One region of the Brevibacillus brevis NBRC 100599 genome, then DNA from elsewhere that is predicted to be linked to it. Evidence: riboswitches for the same ligand, from Rfam matches in the RefSeq annotation. Region 1 holds a riboswitch; the other holds the start of a gene.

The links. Region 1 has a riboswitch for thiamine pyrophosphate ahead of thiC (phosphomethylpyrimidine synthase ThiC). Riboswitches for the same ligand answer to the same signal wherever they lie in the genome.
Region 2: it holds a riboswitch for thiamine pyrophosphate, as region 1 does, so the genes downstream of both, thiS (sulfur carrier protein ThiS) here and thiC (phosphomethylpyrimidine synthase ThiC) in region 1, are expected to answer to the same signal.

The regions. Positions count from the first base shown of each region.
Region 1 is NC_012491.1:3,816,795-3,826,268, forward strand. Features, by position in the region: gene BBR47_RS18230 (patatin-like phospholipase family protein) at 1-128, opposite strand, end outside; gene ylbJ (sporulation integral membrane protein YlbJ) at 276-1,508, shown strand; gene coaD (pantetheine-phosphate adenylyltransferase) at 1,510-1,989, opposite strand; gene rsmD (16S rRNA (guanine(966)-N(2))-methyltransferase RsmD) at 2,037-2,603, opposite strand; gene BBR47_RS31320 (hypothetical protein) at 3,048-3,191, shown strand; gene BBR47_RS18250 (Ku protein) at 3,315-4,274, shown strand; gene BBR47_RS18255 (cation diffusion facilitator family transporter) at 4,336-5,217, opposite strand; TPP riboswitch at 5,464-5,576, shown strand; gene thiC (phosphomethylpyrimidine synthase ThiC) at 5,724-7,478, shown strand; gene BBR47_RS31325 (hypothetical protein) at 7,494-7,664, shown strand; gene BBR47_RS18265 (DUF1904 family protein) at 7,714-8,043, opposite strand; gene BBR47_RS18270 (RNA ligase family protein) at 8,484-9,419, opposite strand.
Region 2 is NC_012491.1:3,285,594-3,295,067, forward strand. Features, by position in the region: gene BBR47_RS15675 (acetylornithine deacetylase) at 1-597, opposite strand, end outside; gene BBR47_RS15680 (thiazole synthase) at 590-1,363, opposite strand; gene thiS (sulfur carrier protein ThiS) at 1,369-1,572, opposite strand; TPP riboswitch at 1,771-1,881, opposite strand; gene BBR47_RS15690 (kinase-associated lipoprotein B) at 1,923-2,306, opposite strand; gene BBR47_RS15695 (alanyl-tRNA editing protein) at 2,340-3,551, opposite strand; gene BBR47_RS15700 (hypothetical protein) at 3,633-3,860, opposite strand; gene BBR47_RS15705 (LysM peptidoglycan-binding domain-containing protein) at 3,957-5,240, opposite strand; gene BBR47_RS15710 (thioredoxin family protein) at 5,305-5,613, opposite strand; gene BBR47_RS31590 (hypothetical protein) at 5,817-6,494, shown strand; gene BBR47_RS31595 (DUF6080 domain-containing protein) at 6,470-6,943, shown strand; gene BBR47_RS15720 (LysE family translocator) at 7,000-7,629, shown strand; gene BBR47_RS15725 (NAD(P)-dependent oxidoreductase) at 7,723-8,613, opposite strand; gene BBR47_RS15730 (aldehyde dehydrogenase family protein) at 8,640-9,474, opposite strand, start outside.

The DNA.
Region 1 (9,474 bases):
GAGCCAGCCAGCATGTCAATCTGGATACCATGTGCTTCTAACGCATTCAATACACCAATATGTGCAAAACCGCGAGCACCCCCAGAACCCAGGGCTACACCCACGATTGGTTTACGCTTTGTCTGCATGGAAAAACCCCTCCCTGTAACCAGCCTATGTGGTAAATCGCTGAACCTTTCACACTTAGGAGAGATTCGTCGACCAAGCTTACGCATAGTTCTCCCGCCTGCCACGTAGACATGTACTACTACTTTTCTTCGATTCAGGAGGAATCCATGTCACGCCACTCACCCGTCCTTACCTTGTTGCTCGCCATCTCGACCGTTTTCATTGTTATTGCGTTGATTGCTTACTCGCAGATATCTTTTGAAGCTGCCGTACGCGGTCTAAAGATATGGTGGGAGGTAGTTTTTCCCTCTACCCTTCCCTTTATTGTGCTATCTGAGGTGTTGATGGGTCTGGGCGTCGTCCATTTCGTCGGCGTGTTACTGGAGCCATTGATGCGCCCACTGTTTAACGTTCCGGGCACTGGCGGATTCGTACTGGCTATGGGCTTCTCGTCCGGCTATCCGGTAGCCGCAAAGCTGACTACACGCCTGCGTCTGCAAGGCAATGTGACGAAGGCTGAGGGTGAACGTCTCGTCTCTTTTACAACAACAGGAGACCCCTTATTCGTCATGGGAGCAGTGGCAATCGGCTTTTTCCACAGCGAGCAAATGGGCGTCATTTTAGCCCTGACTCATTACTTGTCAGCTGTACTCATGGGCGTAATCTATCGTTTTCATGCGCCTTTTGCGATTACTTCAGCCCCATTGGAGAAAAATTCACTTCCTCTTCCTTTACGGGCCTTGCAAGCGATGCATCGGGCACGTATCCGCGATCGTCGTCCGTTCGGAAAATTAATGGGAGAAGCCGTGCAATCCGCTCTGAATACACTGCTTATGATCGGTGGCTTCATCATTGTTTTCTCGGTATTAATCCAACTTTTCTCCACAATTCATCTGACGCAAATCATCAGTACGCTTCTCTCGATTTTTCTCGGTCCCTTTGGTTTTCCACCAGCCTTCTCCCAAGCAATCGTGGCTGGATTGTTCGAAGTAACCCTTGGCGCACAGGCAGCGAGCATTGTGCCTAATGATGTTTCCTTGGTCTGGAAAGCAGCCATTGCCAGTGCGATATTGTCCTGGGGCGGTCTGAGTGTTCACGCACAGGTCGCAAGTATCTTGAGTGAAACGGATATTCGTGTCGCCCCTTACTTGATTGCCAGATCCCTGCATGCTTTGCTAGCTGCGATTTTGACCTTTGTCCTTTGGGGGCCACTTGCCACAGTCAGTTCCTGGTTCGCCGAGAAAGCCGTCCCTGTATTTGTGCATGCGAAAGCTGAGATTCCTGCGACGAGTTGGTGGGAGACCTTCCTATTATCAGGGGGACTCGCCATCGGCGTCGGTGCGATTCTGTTGTGTACCAGCCTGACCCTTTCGCACATGAACCGCAGCAAGACGCGATAATCTACTCAGCCATTTTTCGCTTCAGTGCCTCTTCTACGATCGGCGGCACTAAATCGGCGACACTCGCCTTGTACTTCGCAACTTCCTTTACAATACTTGAGCTCAAGTATGAATATTGATTGTTCGTCATCATGAAAAACGTTTCAATATGTTCGTCGAGCTTTTTATTAATCGAGGCGACTTGCATCTCATATTCAAAATCAGAAACAGCACGAAGGCCACGAATGATCACCTGTGCGCCCTTTTTGTTCATATAGTCAATTAACAAGCCGTCAAAAGAGTCCACTTCAACATTTTTCATGTCAGCCGTTGCCTGACGAAGTAATTCGACACGCTCTTCTACGCTGAATAATGAATTTTTCTTTGAATTGATCAAGACGGCGACAATGACCTTATCAAAAACGTTGGCACCCCGCGCAATAATGTCGAGATGCCCATAAGTAACAGGGTCAAAGCTTCCTGAACATACGGCAATTGCCATAGCGGGTTATCCTCCCTTCGTGCTCTTTTCGCACCTTGATGTAAAAGTTAGGCGTGTGGCTCCAAATCGTAATAATACACGGTAACGGCCGTATCCCCATACTTTGCCGCTCGATCCTTCACACAATGACCAATCGCATCCGGAAAGGAGTCTGCGATATCATGCTCAGCCACGATCCACGCTCCGTCTGCCAACATTCCCAGCTCCTGCAACATCTCGATTTCTTCTACGATCTTTTGCTGGGCGTATGGCGGGTCCAAAAAGACGAGGTCAAATTTTTGATTGCGGGTACTCAGTGTGCGAATAGCTCGCTCCGCATCCATTCGATATAGCTCGGCATAATCGTCTAGCCTGCAAGTGCTGACGTTTTCCTTTACCACGGCAAATGCTTTTTGATCTCGCTCCACGAAAACAGCTCGATCCGCGCCCCTACTCAATGCCTCGATCCCGAGACCACCTGTTCCTGCGTATAGGTCCAATGCCCATCCGCCATCGAAATACGGGCCAATCATATTAAAAATCGATTCTTTGACTTTATCGGTTGTCGGTCTCGTTCCTTTTCCCGGAACAGCTGCCAACCGTCTTCCTCTGTGTTCTCCAGCGATGACTCGCATACTCATTTCACCTGTCTGCTTTCCTAATATGTATGTTTTAAGACGCGATTTTCTAAGACTGAGAATGATATCATACTATCACAACTGCATACACCCGTAAAATTAGCAACTGGAAAAATTTATCGCAAGAAAGGTATATAACCCCATTCAATTGGAAAAGATGTTGAATAGCGACGCAACGGTGTCGCTGACAACCGCGGAGAAGACTTACGTTTCCCCATAAGCTCTTCCTCCGGTTTCTCCTCTCCCATAATTGAAAGGCTGTTCACTTAGGCGCACGACGTGTCTGATAGGAGCATTTCGTGCCATCGCTCCCTTCACCGGGAGGAGTTGAACGGTCGCCCCTCGTCATTTGGCGATGGGGTATTTTTTTGTGTCCAGCACATACTACATATACCTGCAACACCTTCTTCATGTAGCTTGCCTGAAAGGAGTGAGTCATTCATGGCAGAAAAGCGACCGTCCGCACAAAAGCTGAAGGCGTCCAAAGCCCAGTCCATTGCAGACCGCACAGGCAAAGACGTCGAGCTGGCGCGTGACATGCAATCGCGTGCAGATCAATCGGACATCGTCAAACATGGACAGTAGCTGCATACAATAGCCAGCCGCATCGAATCGGCTGGCTTTTTACTTTTCCACCTTCAATTCCCTCGGCACTTCTTTTAAGCGGATACAGATACTAAACAAAATAACTGTGAAGGAGGTATCCGCATGCATACGGTGTGGAAGGGCTCAATCAGCTTCGGCCTCGTCAATATACCTGTTCGTATGTTTACTGCAACGGAAGAGCGCGATATTCGCTTTCGTCAACTGCATAAAGAGTGCAATACCCCGATCAAGTACACGAAAATGTGCCCGCACTGTCAACGCGAGGTCGATACGAGCGAAATCGTCCGTGGCTTCGAATACGAAAAAGGACATTTTGTCATGATCGACGATGACGATCTGGAAGCCATTACGCCAGAAACACGCAGAGCCATTGAAATTATCGACTTCGTAGACTTGTCGGAGGTCGATCCCGTTTATTTTCATAAGAGCTATTTCCTATCTCCACAGGACACTGGCGAAAAAGCATACGCCTTGCTGCGATCGGCTATGGAACAGACAGGAAAAATCGGCGTTGCACAGGTGACGATGCGCAATCGGCAAAGCCTGGCCGTTATCCGACTGTATGAACATTGCATCATGCTGGAGACGATCTTCTATCCAGATGAGGTACGTCCCGTCAGTCAAGTACCTGCCTTGCCTGAAGCCACTGTACAGTTGGCCGAAAACGAACTGAAGATGGCAACTGAGCTCATTAGCAATATGACGATCCCTTTTGATCCGGCAAAATATACGGATGAATATCGATCCGATCTGCAAAAACTGATTGAGAAAAAATTGGAGGGTCAGGAGATCGCCACTGCACCTACCGTGGCAAGAACCAATGTTATCGATCTCATGCAGGCCCTAAAAGAAAGCTTGGAATCTACAGCTGGTCAAGCCGCTATGCCCATCAAAATCGAGCCCGAACCAACTCCGTCAAAGCCTGCGCGAAAACGTACCACCGCTGCCTCCTCGTCCGAAAAAGAGCAGGCATCGAAAAAGGCGGCACCAGCCAGTCTGAAAAAGACTACGACTACTTCTACAACCAAAACACTCCGCAAAAAGAAGGCTACTTCTGGTTAGCTGCACACACAAAAAAACCTGCCCACACTGGACAGGTTTTTTTGTATTCCCATGACGAAATCTAGCTAGGCGCCATTTTTCTACACGGTTCAATATGGATATGAACGGCGTTAATGCGGTGAATCTTGCGCATCTGTTCTTCAATTTTTTCGGTGATGGTGTGACTCTCCACCACATTCAGACCGGGATCTACATGGATCACAACATCAACCAGCACGCTGCTCCCATGGTAGCGAGCTTTGATGTCACTGATATCCCTTACCCCTGAAATCGAGGAAATCGTAGCCCGCAGGTCCGCAAGGTCGCTCTCGTCAAACCCATCTGTCAAACGGTGGGTTGCTTCCCTGAAAATGTCCCACGCAGTCTTCAAAATGATGAGACCAACAACAAAAGCAGCTAACGGATCGAGCCAATGCAATTGAAACTGTGCGCCAGCCACCCCGATAAACGTCCCGATACTGACGAATGCGTCTGAACGGTTGTCAGCCGCTGCTGCATCTAGTGCTTGGCTGTTTGTTTTGATAGCGAGCTTTTTATTGTAGCGATAGACAAAAAGCATAATGACCGCAGTCGCAAGTGCTGTCCACCCTGCCAACAGGTCAGGAGCCGAATTTTTCGGGTCAAACAAGGATGGTACAGCATTCGTAATAACCTGAACTCCGACAAATAGCATAATAAATGATGCGACAAGTGCTGAAATCGTCTCCGCCCGGAAATGGCCATACGGGTGATCATTATCAGGTGGTTTCCTTGCAATACGCAGCCCGATCAAAACAGCAATCGATGCGACAACATCTGTTGAGTTGTTAAGACCGTCGGCCATTAAAGCTTCTGACGCAGTGACATACGCAACTCCTATTTTTAATACAGAGCAGAAAATGTAGGCGAAAATACTCACCCACGCTCCACGTTCTCCTTGTTTTAGATCCGAATAAACATCCATACCTCATCACCTCAAAATACTTCTCCATCCTGCTTCGACAGCGATGAATATCAAAGCGCTGGAAGCAGTTGCTTTTTTTCGAACTTCATCGTAACAGATCGGAATCATGTGGGTCTACAGAAACAGTTTTAGTCCGATTCACGAGAATAGGGGGGAGGAAAATGTGTTGCACACCTGCAATTTCCTGCTGGAAAATTTCCCTTGAATTTAAATGGACTTCCCGTTATCCTATTCTTGCAATCCAAAATAAAAAAGCACGGGAGCTTGGGATTCACCAGGCTGAGAGGATGGTACTGTGCCATCGACCGTTGAACCTGAACTGGGTAATGCCAGCGGAGGAATGTCATATACGACACGAAAAGACGCGCGTATCTTTAGGATACCCGTTTCTTCTCTACTCTCGCGTTGGCGTCGCATATTGTTTATGCGGCGCTTTTTCGCGGAAGTTTCTTTCGCCTCCCTAAACGGTTCTCACTTTCGTGCAGCCAAAACAAGGAGGTTTTTTTATGTCATTGGTGTCATCTTTTCCAGGCAGTCGCAAAGTATACGAAACAGGTAGTCGTGCGGACATCCGTGTCCCGATGCGCGAGATTTCCCTTCATCCTACCGAAGGATTGTCTGGCTCCACACCCAATCCTCCTCTTCGCGTGTACGATACGAGTGGCGAGTATACCGCAGCGGGTTACGTTCCTGACATTCAAGCCGGACTGCCCTCCATTCGCCATCAGTGGATCGATGAGCGAAATGATGCGGAAACGTATGTCGGTCGCGAACCACAACTAGTCGACGACGGAATCCGAAACGAAGAAAAGGCTGCCACCCTCCCCACTTTCCCTCGAGAGGACTACAAACCAAAACGGGCAAAGCCAGGCAAAAATGTTACCCAGCTTCATTATGCCCGAAAAAATATCATCACACCGGAAATGGAATACGTTGCCATTCGCGAGGGTGTCTCCCCTGAATTTGTACGGGCAGAAATCGCCGCTGGACGTGCGATCCTTCCTTCTAACGTCAATCATCCGGAAAGCGAGCCGATGATCATTGGCCGCAACTTTCATGTGAAAATCAATGCCAACATCGGAACGTCTGCCGTCAGCTCTTCGATGGAAGAAGAGGTCGAAAAAATGATTTGGTCTGTTCGTTGGGGTGCCGACACCATTATGGACCTCTCGACGGGAAAACATATACATACCACGCGGGAGTGGATTATCCGCAACAGCCCCGTTCCAGTCGGAACTGTCCCGATTTATCAAGCACTTGAAAAAGTAAATGGGAAAGCCGAGGATTTGACATGGGAGGTTTACCGAGACACCTTGATTGAGCAGGCGGAACAAGGCGTCGATTACTTCACGATTCATGCTGGCGTTCTTTTGCGCTACATCCCCATGACGGCTAAGCGTGTTACCGGTATCGTCTCTCGCGGCGGGTCCATTTTGGCCGCATGGTGCCTGGCCCATCATGAGGAAAACTTTTTGTATACGCATTTCGCTGAAATTTGTGAAATTCTGAAGGCCTATGACATTTGTGTATCCCTCGGGGATGGACTGCGTCCTGGCTCTATCGCGGATGCGAATGACGAGGCACAGTTCGCGGAGCTTGAAACATTGGGAGAACTCACAAAAATTGCGTGGGAACACGACGTACAGGTCATGATTGAAGGCCCCGGTCACGTCCCTATGCATCTTATTCGCGAAAATATGGATAAACAGTTATCTATTTGCCATGAAGCCCCTTTTTACACACTTGGACCACTCACGACAGACATTGCACCTGGCTATGACCACATTACTTCAGCGATTGGCGCTGCCATGATTGGATGGTTCGGAACAGCGATGCTCTGCTACGTAACGCCCAAGGAGCATCTCGGCCTTCCTAATAAAGAGGATGTTCGCAACGGTTTAATCGCATACAAAATCGCAGCGCATGCCGCTGATCTCGCAAAAGGACATCCGCGGGCAAAACAGCGAGACGACGCTTTATCCAAAGCTCGTTTTGATTTTCGCTGGAACGATCAATTCAATTTGTCCCTGGACCCAGAGCGCGCCCGCGAATATCACGATGAAACGTTGCCAGCAGAAGCCGCCAAATCCGCCCATTTTTGTTCCATGTGCGGGCCTAAATTTTGTAGCATTAAAATATCCCACGACATTCGTCACATTGCTAATGAACAAGGATCTGCCCAAGATCCCGCCATTCTTGCAGGGATGCAGGAAAAATCGCGTGAGTTCCGCGAACAAGGAAGCCGTTTGTACCAGTCGTAATCAAGGGGGATGCATATGGAGGAAGCCAGTCGTTTACGCGAAAAGATCATTCGACTAGAGGCTGAGCTAGAGCAATTTAAACAACAATTGCGACTCATTCAACAAGACTGCAGCCACGTCTATATCGAAACTCCACTTACGCGAACATGCTCCAAGTGCCTGCAATCCGAAAGCCTCTATTATTAATAGAAAAAGGTCGAAATCCTTTCCGGAGGATCTCGACCTTTTTTCTTGCTTATTTCGCTGTACCGACCTGCAACGGAAGTCCTTCCTTATAATAGAGAGTAGGCGATAGCAGGATGAAGAAAATATGGACATGCAAAAAGCCTTGCTTCTTCAAAATGCCGTGTACGGCGCTTGCAATCGCATCATGTTGCCTTTGTTCACGGGGAAACATCATGATCTCTACAGACAAAGGACTGTTTGTCAATTGCTCTACCTGAAGCAGCTCCAATTTCACCTTTTCCTGAGCTACTTCAGCATTTTTGGAAAACTCTTCTATAAGAATCTGGGAAATGGGCTCTATGTCTTGCTTCGCAAAGCCTTTAAACCGAAGAAACGGCAAGTCAATTCCTTCTTTCGTAAATAAGTTCGCACAGTCATTATAAACAAGTCTCTAATTGTATATCAATGAAAAAAGGATTAAAGAAAGTGAACAACAAACATTCGCAACTGGAGCAAGAGACGCTAAGAGGGCCATATCAGAGAGCAGCTCCCTTCCCATGAGGTGTGGTGGACGTACCACGGAAGGAGGAAGCAGCTCAACCAGATACAGCCCAAATCCGCTTAACCGATCAGTTCTTTATACAGAGTAGTATAGCTTGAATTCAATACTTAATCAATAAAAAAGTTTCGTAAAATTCCAACAAGAATCCATCCACTCACACCGAATGATCGCCCGGTGAATTTTCAACTTTCGGAATCAAAGGATGATTTCGTGGAAAAACATCCCACTATTTAAGATGAGGGATGTTTTTTATGTTCTATTTGTTGCACCATGAGAATCTACTCCAAGACACAGTAATCAACAGGTATATCAACAACTGCTTGAATACTCGGTTGCCGTAACGTATAGCCTTCTGTCCACTCCGCAAATTGTACCTTAACCGTGACACTTGGTCTCAGCCACACAGCACCCTTGAACCTTGCTGGGGTATTTGCAAAGGGCCTATCATTTTGTATCAAAGGTACAATCTTTTCCGTCAGAGTCACCCAGTCATTTCGAGTTAATTTACCTGTTCCTGCGTGGCCTATATAAAATAAGCGCCCTTGGGGATCATACAGCCCTAACAAGAGAGAATTCACAACGTTATCACGCAGCGTAACTCCCCCGACTACAGCTATGGTGTCACGATAGTATTTTTTCTTTTGCCACTGTTTCTCTTTCCCACCAATGACGTATTTACTGTTTAGATTCTTCATAACAATGCCTTCCATACCATGCTGTTTGATGACCTCATACATAGCGTTTCCATCATCATGACCTTCAACTAATTGTACATGGTCGTTGGGAATAATGATTTCTGATAATAAGTTGAGACGCTCTCTCAATGTAAGATCGATTACCCACTCATTATTTGTAAATAGGACATCAAATATCATGTAGGTAATGGGGACAGCCTTCTGTGCCTGGCTGACTTTCTCCAATCGTCTAATCCCATCCCGACGCATCACTTCATGAAAGGACGGTTTTCCGTCAGCTCCTAGTGCAATCACTTCTCCATCTAAGATCACCGAGCGAGCCTTACAATATGTCTGTATGTCAGCTAACTCTGGGTATTGGTGAGTCCGCTCATTTATTCTCCGATTGTATAAATGAGTCCTTTGACCATCAAAGTAAGTTAGGATTCGAACTCCATCCCATTTAACTTGGGCGATCCAGTCGTCCCCCTGGGGTATTACCTCACAGCTAATTGGCTCCATAGGTATAATTGGATTCATTTTTCACCTCAGAAAAGGGAAATGTAGTATTATCTTATACTCTTCTTTATGGGAG
Region 2 (9,474 bases), 530 kb from region 1:
CCAGCCTGTAATGACCCCGCCCTGCCCTTGCATCTGCAGATTGCTCGTGTCCACTACAACGGCGTAGTCAGCCTGATAGCCACGCTCGATAGCGACCAATGTCCCCGCTTCACCCGCTTCTTCTCCGATGACGGATTGAAAGAGCAGATCTCCCTGGAGCTCCACTCCGTGTTCGCGCAGCATTTGGATCGCAAACAAGCTTGCTGCGAGTCCGCCTTTCATATCCGCAACTCCACGGCCGTACAAGCGCCCATCCTTGCCGTGTGTCAAAGCAAAAGGTGGATAGGTCCACCCGGTGTCATCACCGACTTCAGCCACGTCGATATGCCCGTTGACGATCAAGCTGTTTGCGTAGGTTGAGGCACTCCCTGATAACCGACCGACAATATTGTCGTCTCCCGGATATACCGTCCAGCGATCTACCTCGAATCCCATCGCTTGCAGCCTGTCGGCGATTGCTCCTTGTGCGGCATCGCTATTTCGCGCGGGAGGACTCACAGTCGGATGAGAAACGAGCTCTGCCAATAAAGCGAACAGCTCTTCTTTGCGGCTGGCGATCGATTCTACCGCTTCTGTCAGTCGATCCACGCTACTCAATCATCCCTTCGACCGGGCTGCTCGCGGACGCGTAACGCTTTTTCGCGATACGACCTGCCAAGAAGCCTTTGCGACCTGCTTCCACGCCGAGCTTCATCGCTTCTGCCATCAGAACTGGATTGTCAGCGAGAGCGACGGCTGTATTCAACAAGACACCATCAGCACCCAGCTCCATCGCTTTCGCGCAGTCTGCCGGCGAGCCAATTCCTGCATCTACGATAATCGGTACTTTGGCATCCTCAATGATAAAGCGGAGGTTGTTTTCGTTGACAATCCCTTGTCCGGAACCAATCGGCGACGCTCCTGGCATAACCGCATGTACGCCAACCTCTTGCAGTCGTCTGGCAAGAATCGGGTCGTCATTGGTGTAGGTCAGCACGATAAAGCCTTCTTCCACCAAGATTTTCGAAGCCTCGAGCGTGCCAATCGGGTCAGGGAGAAGTGTTTTCGGGTCTCCAATAACCTCGACCTTGATCATGTCACACAGCCCAGATGCTTTAGCCAAACGGGCAATGCGCACTGCTTCTTCTGCTGTATAGGCACCTGCTGTGTTTGGTAGCAGGGTGAATTTTTTCAAATCCAGTTGTTCCAAAAAGTTCGGTTCTTGCGGATTTTCCAAATTTAAGCGACGAATCGCAAAGGTCAAAATTTCTGCTTCCGACACCTCTACCGCTTTCCCCTGTGTATCCAAATCAGCGAATTTACCTGTCCCGAGAAGCAAGCGGGAGCGAAACTCGTACGATCCAATTTTCAATGTATCCATCATGATGATCATCCTCCTCCAACAAAATGAACGATTTCTATGCGATCTCCGTCTGCAATCGGTGTTTGCTCGTACGCTGAGCGATCAATAATTTCACCATTTCGCTCAACGACGACAATCTTCTCTTGCAGGGAATAAGAAGCGAGCAAAGCCCGCACTGTCGTGATCTCTTCCGCCAACTCTACTTTTTTCCCATTCAGCTGAACAATCATGGATTACCTCCTTCTACTGGAAAAAAACGGCTTCTCCCGCCTGCCTGAGTCGATTCAGACAAACAGAAGAAGCCGTATACCCATCCCATCTCCCCGGACGAATGGCATAAAAAAACCATCCGCCTCGGATGGTTGAGTGTCATCTTATCATACATGCGCACAAACAAGCATAGTTCCGCTCGGATGCGACACGTGATACTGATTCCAAATACCTCTTCCTCCGCTGGCATGACCCAGGTCAGGTTCAACGGTCAGTAACACACTCGTCACAATCTCAGCCAACGTTGCTTGGCCCCCGTTTGGTAGTAAAGCTATGCAATTATTGTACATTCGAGTACTACAGTACCACTCTATTTCGTGTTTGTAAAGGCTTCCTTGTGCATCTTTTCCAGCTCAACGAGACAACGTTCTGCCCAAGCTGCCATTTTCGAAAGCTTTTCCATTTCTCTCTCCATCGCTTGTCGGACAGATTCCTTGTAGTCTGGAATCGCTCCATTATAGCGAATGAGCCCTTGGACAGGCGTCATGAATTTTTCCATGTACGACAGTGCTGGACGCTGGTGAAACAGCGGCACATCTACTTCGTAGGAAGAATGCAAATCTCCTTGCGTCGGGAATTTGGTAACTGCCAGCACCTTAACCAGCAGCTTCGAATCGTGGATTTCCAATACTTCTGCAATATATTCACCCGTTCGCTGCGCAACGCGAACGATATCTCCCGGATTCCAGTTCATCGCGGTCTCCTCCATTTCTTGAATCGAATGCATTTACAACAGTGAGGCTTCCAGCAGTTTGCGTGCATGCAGTAATACTTCTTCCGCATCCACTACTGCCTGACCGCCACCCTGTGCCATGGCAGGATTTCCCCCACCTTTTCCGTTAATGATCGGCAAGGTTTCTTTCAACACTTGATTGATGGCTACGTTGACATCTTGACCACGACCAAACACGATTTGCATTTTGTCTTCGGTAGTAGCAGCCAAGAGGCAAATCGCATCTGGCGCCAGAGCAGTAGCCAGTTGTGCGAACTGCTGAAGCTGTTGAATGGTTTTGTCTGAGAAGGTACACATAATGAGGCGCGACTGACCGAGTTGGCTAGCAGTAGCTAGTTGTTGATTGACTTCTACTTCCAAGAGCTGCTTATCCACTTCTGCCAATTTTGCCTTTAAGGTGTCGCGTTCTGCAAGGAGGCGTTCTGTCTGTGCGATCAGTTCGCCTTCATTGGTAGCGAGCAGCTTCGCTGTATCACGAACGACAGCTTGCTTTTGGTTGTAGTCCCGCAAAGCTCGCCAGCCACAGATGAATTCCAGACGAATGTTTCCACGATGTCGCTCCCAGCCCAAGATCTTGATCATCCCGACTTCGCCCGTGCGCGCAGGATGTGTCCCTCCACACGGATTGTAATCAAACTCAGGAATCATCACGACACGAATATTTTCGGTCACAGTCGGCTGTTTTTTCAAGGGCAGCGTTGCCAATTCCTCGTCATCAACAAACCGTGCAAGGATGGGATGGTTTTCCAAAACAATCTGATTCGCGCGCTTTTCTACCTTTTCCCATACTTCTGTTGTCAACTCATCCAGTCGTACATCAATGGTGATGCGTTCTTTTCCCAAGTGAAAGGCAACGGTCTCCGCTTGCACAACTTCCAGGAAGGACGCGGATAAAATGTGTTGGCCAGCATGCTGCTGCATGTGATCGAAGCGGCGGTCCCAATCGATGTACCCCGTTACTTCCCCTATGCTTTCGGACAAGGGAGCCTCCAGTCGATGACGAATTTCACCGTCTACCTCTTCCACATCTACCACACGAATCTCTTCCAATACACCCAGGTCGGAAGGCTGTCCGCCTCCAGTAGGGTAAAAAGCCGTTTGATTCAGTACCACGTAAGGTGTCCCATCTTGCTCGACACCAGTTTTTGTCACCTGGGCCGAAAACGTTCTTGTATAGGCATCCTGATAATAGAGTCTGTCGTCCATCGTTACTCCTCGCTGCATGGAACCATGGTTCCAGCCTGATTCTCCCACTTGGGGGCAAAACAAAAAACGTATGTATAAAGCTTAGCCAAACAAGTGATCCATTTGTTTTTCGCGCTCTTGGCGCTCCTCTGGGCTTGCCAGGTCATACTTTTTCAATAAATGAAACAGCTCGTTTAGACGCTCTTGGCTGAGTTCGCCATTCAACTGATTTTTGAATTGACTCACACGCAACTCTGATAAATGTGGAGCTTGCTCTGCCAGTTTTTTGAGTACATCCTCATGGCTGTGATCCAATTTGCATTCTCCCATGATTTCTCCCCTTTTCCTTCCTGTCATCTTCATCATACCATGATTTTTCATTCAAAAAAAAGGCGTACAACCCGCGGTGGAATGTACGCCAGATGACTATGCACGTTTACGGACGCGAAAGTTCTCCTCGATCAACAGCCAATTTTGCGGAAATGGCAAACCGAGTTTCCAGTAGCTGACGCCCCTCAAACCGAGCTGTTTAACCAGATTGAACTTGGCTTGAATCGACCGCGCATCCTCAAACCATACCCGATGTTGCTTGCCTTGATCATCGGTGTACGTAAAAAACGGAGCCTGCGCGCGATAATCATATCGAATGACGGCATTATGCCGCGCAGCCAAAGCAATTGCCGCTTGCGGACTCAACGCTTTCGCTGTCGTCCCTCGCTCGTACGGTAAGGTCCAGTCGTATCCGTACAAATTTTGGCCCATCAAAATTTTATCAGCTGGTATTTCGGTAATGGCGTACTGCAAGACACGCCGCACCGGTCCAATCGGAGAAACTGCCATGGGAGGACCACCACTATAGCCCCATTCATACGTCATAATCACGACAAAATCGGCAAGCGCTCCTATCGCCTTGTAATCATGGGCAGAATACCATTTACCTGCTTGCACCGCACTCGTCTTCGGAGCGAGCGCAACAGACATCATCAACCCAGCCGCATGTATACGTCCCCTTGCTTTTCGCAAGAAGTTCGCGTACTCTTCTGCACCTGTTGTAGGCAAGGCTTCCAGATCAAAATGGATATCCCCCATTCCCAGCTCATGGGCGGTCGCGAGAATATTATCCAGCAATTTGTTCTGGAGTTCTTGATCGTTCAAGATGAGTGCGCCCAATTCCGTACTGAACTGACCTTTTTCCAAATTCGTCACGACCATCATAAGGAGGACTTGGTTTTCTTTTGCGATCGCTGGAAAATTGCTCAGATTTGGTCGTTGGAGGGTTCCATCCCGTTTGATGCGAAAGCTGAAAGGTGCCAAATACGTAAGATGAGGGGCAGCCCTGCGAACATCCGCTTCCATCGCGGGTGGGACAGTGCGGCGCGGTTCCACATACGCATTGAAATCAGCCGCTCGTCTAGGGCGAGGCGGGATATATAGCTTTTGCCCAACTTGTAGCGGTTTATAGGGAGAAATCCCATTGACCCGAGCAAGCTCTGCTGCGCTGATATGGTTACGCTGACCGATGGTATACAACGTATCTCCTTGTTTGACCCAATAGTAGCTTCCTACAATCGGGATCACCATCGCCTGTCCGATTGCCAGTTTATTGGGATCTGGTAATTCATTCGCCTTATCGATCGCTTCCGGCGTTGTGCCGTACGTCTCGGCGATGCTCGCTAAGGTTTGTCCTTCTTCCACCACGTGGATTTGCATACGCCTCCTCCTTCGCATTTCTTCTCTCTCTGTCATATTCATGGCGAAGGGAATAGGTGTATGTCTAGGCCAAAGGTTTCAATACATCGTATAAAAATCCAACGGACTGGATGGCATAATGCCGTGCTACCAATTCGTTTCGTTGAAAAATAAGCAAGGCGGGGACGCTGGTCACTTGCCATTGTTCTGCCAATGCAGGCGCCGTATTAATGTTAATCTGATACAGAGGAACGGTAGGCAATGCTTCTTGCATGATGCCGAGCATACGTGCTGCGAGCTTGCAGGTCCCGCACATCGGTGTATAGACAAAAAGAGCGACCGACTCTTTTTCTTGCAGGTATTGGATCAGTTCTGTTGAGGTTAGTTCTTGCAAGTCGTTCACTCCTTTCAATCTCATCGGACATGTTCATTCATGCTAGACCCACTGATTGTAGCTGTCAACAGCGTGATGCACAGGCTTCGTAAAAAATGGATAGCCAATTGAATGTAAAATTTTGGTGCAGAATTCATTATTTTTGTATAATATAGCTAAAATTCGTTACGTTAATCTCAAAAATACGTTGAGTGTGGATTGGTATGCGTTTTTTCAGCTATTTGTTTCATGATCGAAAAGATAATGTCAGAGCGTTTCTTCTATTTGCCTGTTTTTTCGTGTTTTATTTGTCGATGAATGTGCCTTTTCTCACTTATATGAATCAAAACATCGCTGTTCTTGCCCCGATCAGCCCTTTTTACGGCGTTCCATTTACGCTTAATCTGTTTAATTTTGACCCGACGCTGTACTATAGCTCTAACAACCCGACGGTGATCCATCCGTTTATCAATTTGATTTCTTTTCCTTTGGCTTATTTATCGGAATTTTTCAAGGAAAACTTCTTCTTCGCAGTGGTTCAATCGATCATGAACGCGCTCGGCGTTGTAATGGTTTACTACTACCTGCGGAAGGGATGGAATAGCTTCTATACCCCATTGCTTTTTGCCGTATTTTTCGGGACGGCCTCTTATCAAATTTTCACGGCAATGATTCCCGATTCCTATCCGTACGCGCAGTTCGTCATTCTATTATCGGTACTTTACACGCAGTACAGCCGTGCGGAAAAGAAATTGGCTGTGTGGCCCAACGCTTCATTCGCCCTCGTCAACTTTGGTGTCACCTCAAAGCGATTCATACCGGAGGGTTCATCTACACGGCTCCGTTCTCGTTTTGCAAGCATTGGAAAGCTCTGTATATGCTCGTTATCAGTCCTGTACTGACCCCAGACATCACGCTCGTCGATCCAAAACCGGGGATGGTCGCATTCGCTACGAACCTCACGCTGCCGTATCCATGGTATGTGCATGTCATCGGCTTGACGCTGATCACTCTGGCTATACTCGGTTTCATCAAAGGGATTCGTACACAAGAAGCCTGGTCGCTCGCCGCTTATATCGGGTTTGCTTTCGTGCTGCACATTGTAATAGGGTTCGGACTCGCCACGTTTACATACGATTTGTACTTGTATGCCGGACATTACTTCTTCGCCTTTTTCCTGCTCGCCGCGCGGTTCATCATGCATCTTCGCCATGTGAATGTAAAAAAGACATTACTCGGTCTTATCCTATTGTTCGTCATTGTGACGTTGGGCAACAATGTCGTGAAGCACGATGAGGCTTTGCATGTGATTGAACGGTCTTATGCACAAATGAATAAAGCGAGTAAGTAAATGAGAAGCTGCTTCATGAAAAAATGTTATCAAAAACTGGACGTGAGATATGCAAAGTGGTGAGTTTTGGTACTTTTATTGCCTTTCTATTTGTTTCGCTCGGTATGGTTTGTTCTCCTGGCCCTAACATGATTTACCTCATTTCCCGGACGATTTCACAAGGTCGCAGAGCTGGAGTCATCTCACTTCTTGGTGTCATACTTGGATTCGTGATTTACATGATCGCCACTATGCTCGGTCTCTCTGCTCTTTTCATAACGGTTCCGTTCGTTTACGAATCAGTCAAGTGGGTCGGAGCTGTCTACCTGCTTTGGCTCGCTTGGAATGCAGTAAAACCGGGTGCGACTTCCATTCTCAAGCCTGATACTCTTTCTATTGAACCACCGAAAAAGTTATTTCTAATGGGATTGATGACAAATCTACTGAACCCCAAAATTGCTATTTTGTATGTTTCACTCTTGCCTCAGTTTGTAGATCCTGCGCGGGGTTCGGTGCTCCTGCAAAGTGCTGCTTTAGGTCTCACACAAATAGTGGTCAGCTTTACGATTAACCTGCTTATTGTTCTTGTAGCAAGCAGAGTTGCTGTCTGGTTTGGTACACGACCCACATGGCTACGGGTGCAGCGTTGGCTAATGGCAAGTGTCTTGACAGGTCTTGCTGCTAGTCTTGCTTTCGATCGCAGATAGTGGTCCATACTTTCAGTGAATAGCAACCTACAAAAAAGTAGACTACAAGCAATCGTTGCCGTAGTCTACTTTCTCTTTCGTCAAACTCAACGCTTAACGCGCAATCGTTGTCTGAGCCAGCTCTTCGGTCACGGTACAGACCGCACTCGAATCCCAGCTACCTTTGCCTTGTGCTTTGGCTGCCTCATACATTTGTGCAACCGTTCCTCCAACGAGTACAGGAACTTGCTGTTCACGTGCGGTTTGCGCATAGAGCTGCAAATCTTTGTGCATATGATCCAAGGAGAAGACTGTATTTTCATACGTACCGTACAAGATGTTAGGTCCAAAAACGGAGAGCACACGATTGTGGGCAGAGCCTTTATCCATGACGGCTGCCAGCTTGTGTGGATCAACGCCAGCTTTTGCTCCGACACTGAACGCCTCGCCCAACGCTGCTGTAATGACTGCAACGACAGAGTTGTGACAAAGCTTCGCCACTTGTGCAGCGCCGGATTCCCCCAAGTAAAAAATTTCCTTTCCAATTGCTCTGAGATAGTCCATGATTTCTGGAAGCCTTGTCTCATCACCGCCGACCATAATGGTCAACGTTCCGGCCGCAGAACCCGCGGGTCCCCCACTCACCGGACAATCATAATAGTAGATCCCTTTTTCTACGCCTTGCTGATTCAGACGTTTTGCTGTTGCAGGATCGATCGTACTGGTATCAAATACGAAACTGCCAGCCCCTAATGATAAGAAAAGTCCGTCCGCACCCAGCATGACTTCCTCAACAATCGCAGGACCTGGAAGCGAAGTGAAAACGACACGTGCTACGCTACCCACTGCCAGTGGAGACTCGACGACCGTCGCTCCTTTTTCCTTTGCCCAGGCTTTTGCTGCCGGACTTGGATCGTAGGCATACACGTGGTAGCCTTTTTGCAACAGATTGCAGACCATCCCTTTTCCCATTGCACCAATGCCGATCACACCAATCGCTTCCATCTTCGCTCCTCCTGCTTTCCCTATACTTATGGCCGAATATAAACCGTTTTTGTCTCGACGTAAAAATCGAGCGCTGATTCCCCTTGCTCTCTCGGACCCAATCCAGATATCTTTTTCCCGCCAAACGGAAACTGTGATTCAAAATGAGTCGACGGCATATTGACATGCGTGACACCTGACTGAATCCCTTTGACAAACTGGAAAGCTTTTTGCAAATCGTTCGTAAAAATCGTGGAGGACAAGCCAAATTCCACCTGGTTAGCCACTTGCATAGCATGTTCGAAAGAATCCACATCGATCACGGCGATCACAGGGCCAAAAATTTCTTCGTTGGCAATCGTCATCTCCTGTGTGATGCCGGTAAACACCGTCGGCGCGACGAAATAGCCTTGGGCAAGATCACCATCTACCAGGCGCTTCCCTCCGCATTCCAGTACGCCGCCTTCTTCGATGCCCTTTTGTATATAATGAAGATATAAATTGAGCTGATGCTCGTCCACTACTGGACCATTATGATTGTCTGGATCGAAACCATTCCCGATTTTTAAGCCCTTCGCCCGCTCGATCAGTTTTGCTTTTACTTCTTCGGCTACTTCGGGAACAACCAATACGCGACTGGTCCCCGTACAACGTTGGCCATTATCGAAGAATCCGCTCAGTACGATGGAATCGATAGCGAGGTCAATATCGGCGTCCGCGAGAATAATCGCCGGATTTTTCCCGCCCATCTCCGCCTGAATCTTCCCTCCTCTAGCTCCAACTGCTCTCCCCAAGGCAAGTCCCACTTCAGACGAACCCGTAAATGAAATCCCTTTGACCAGTGGATGATTCGCTAATTCATCCCCGATTACTGCACCTGGT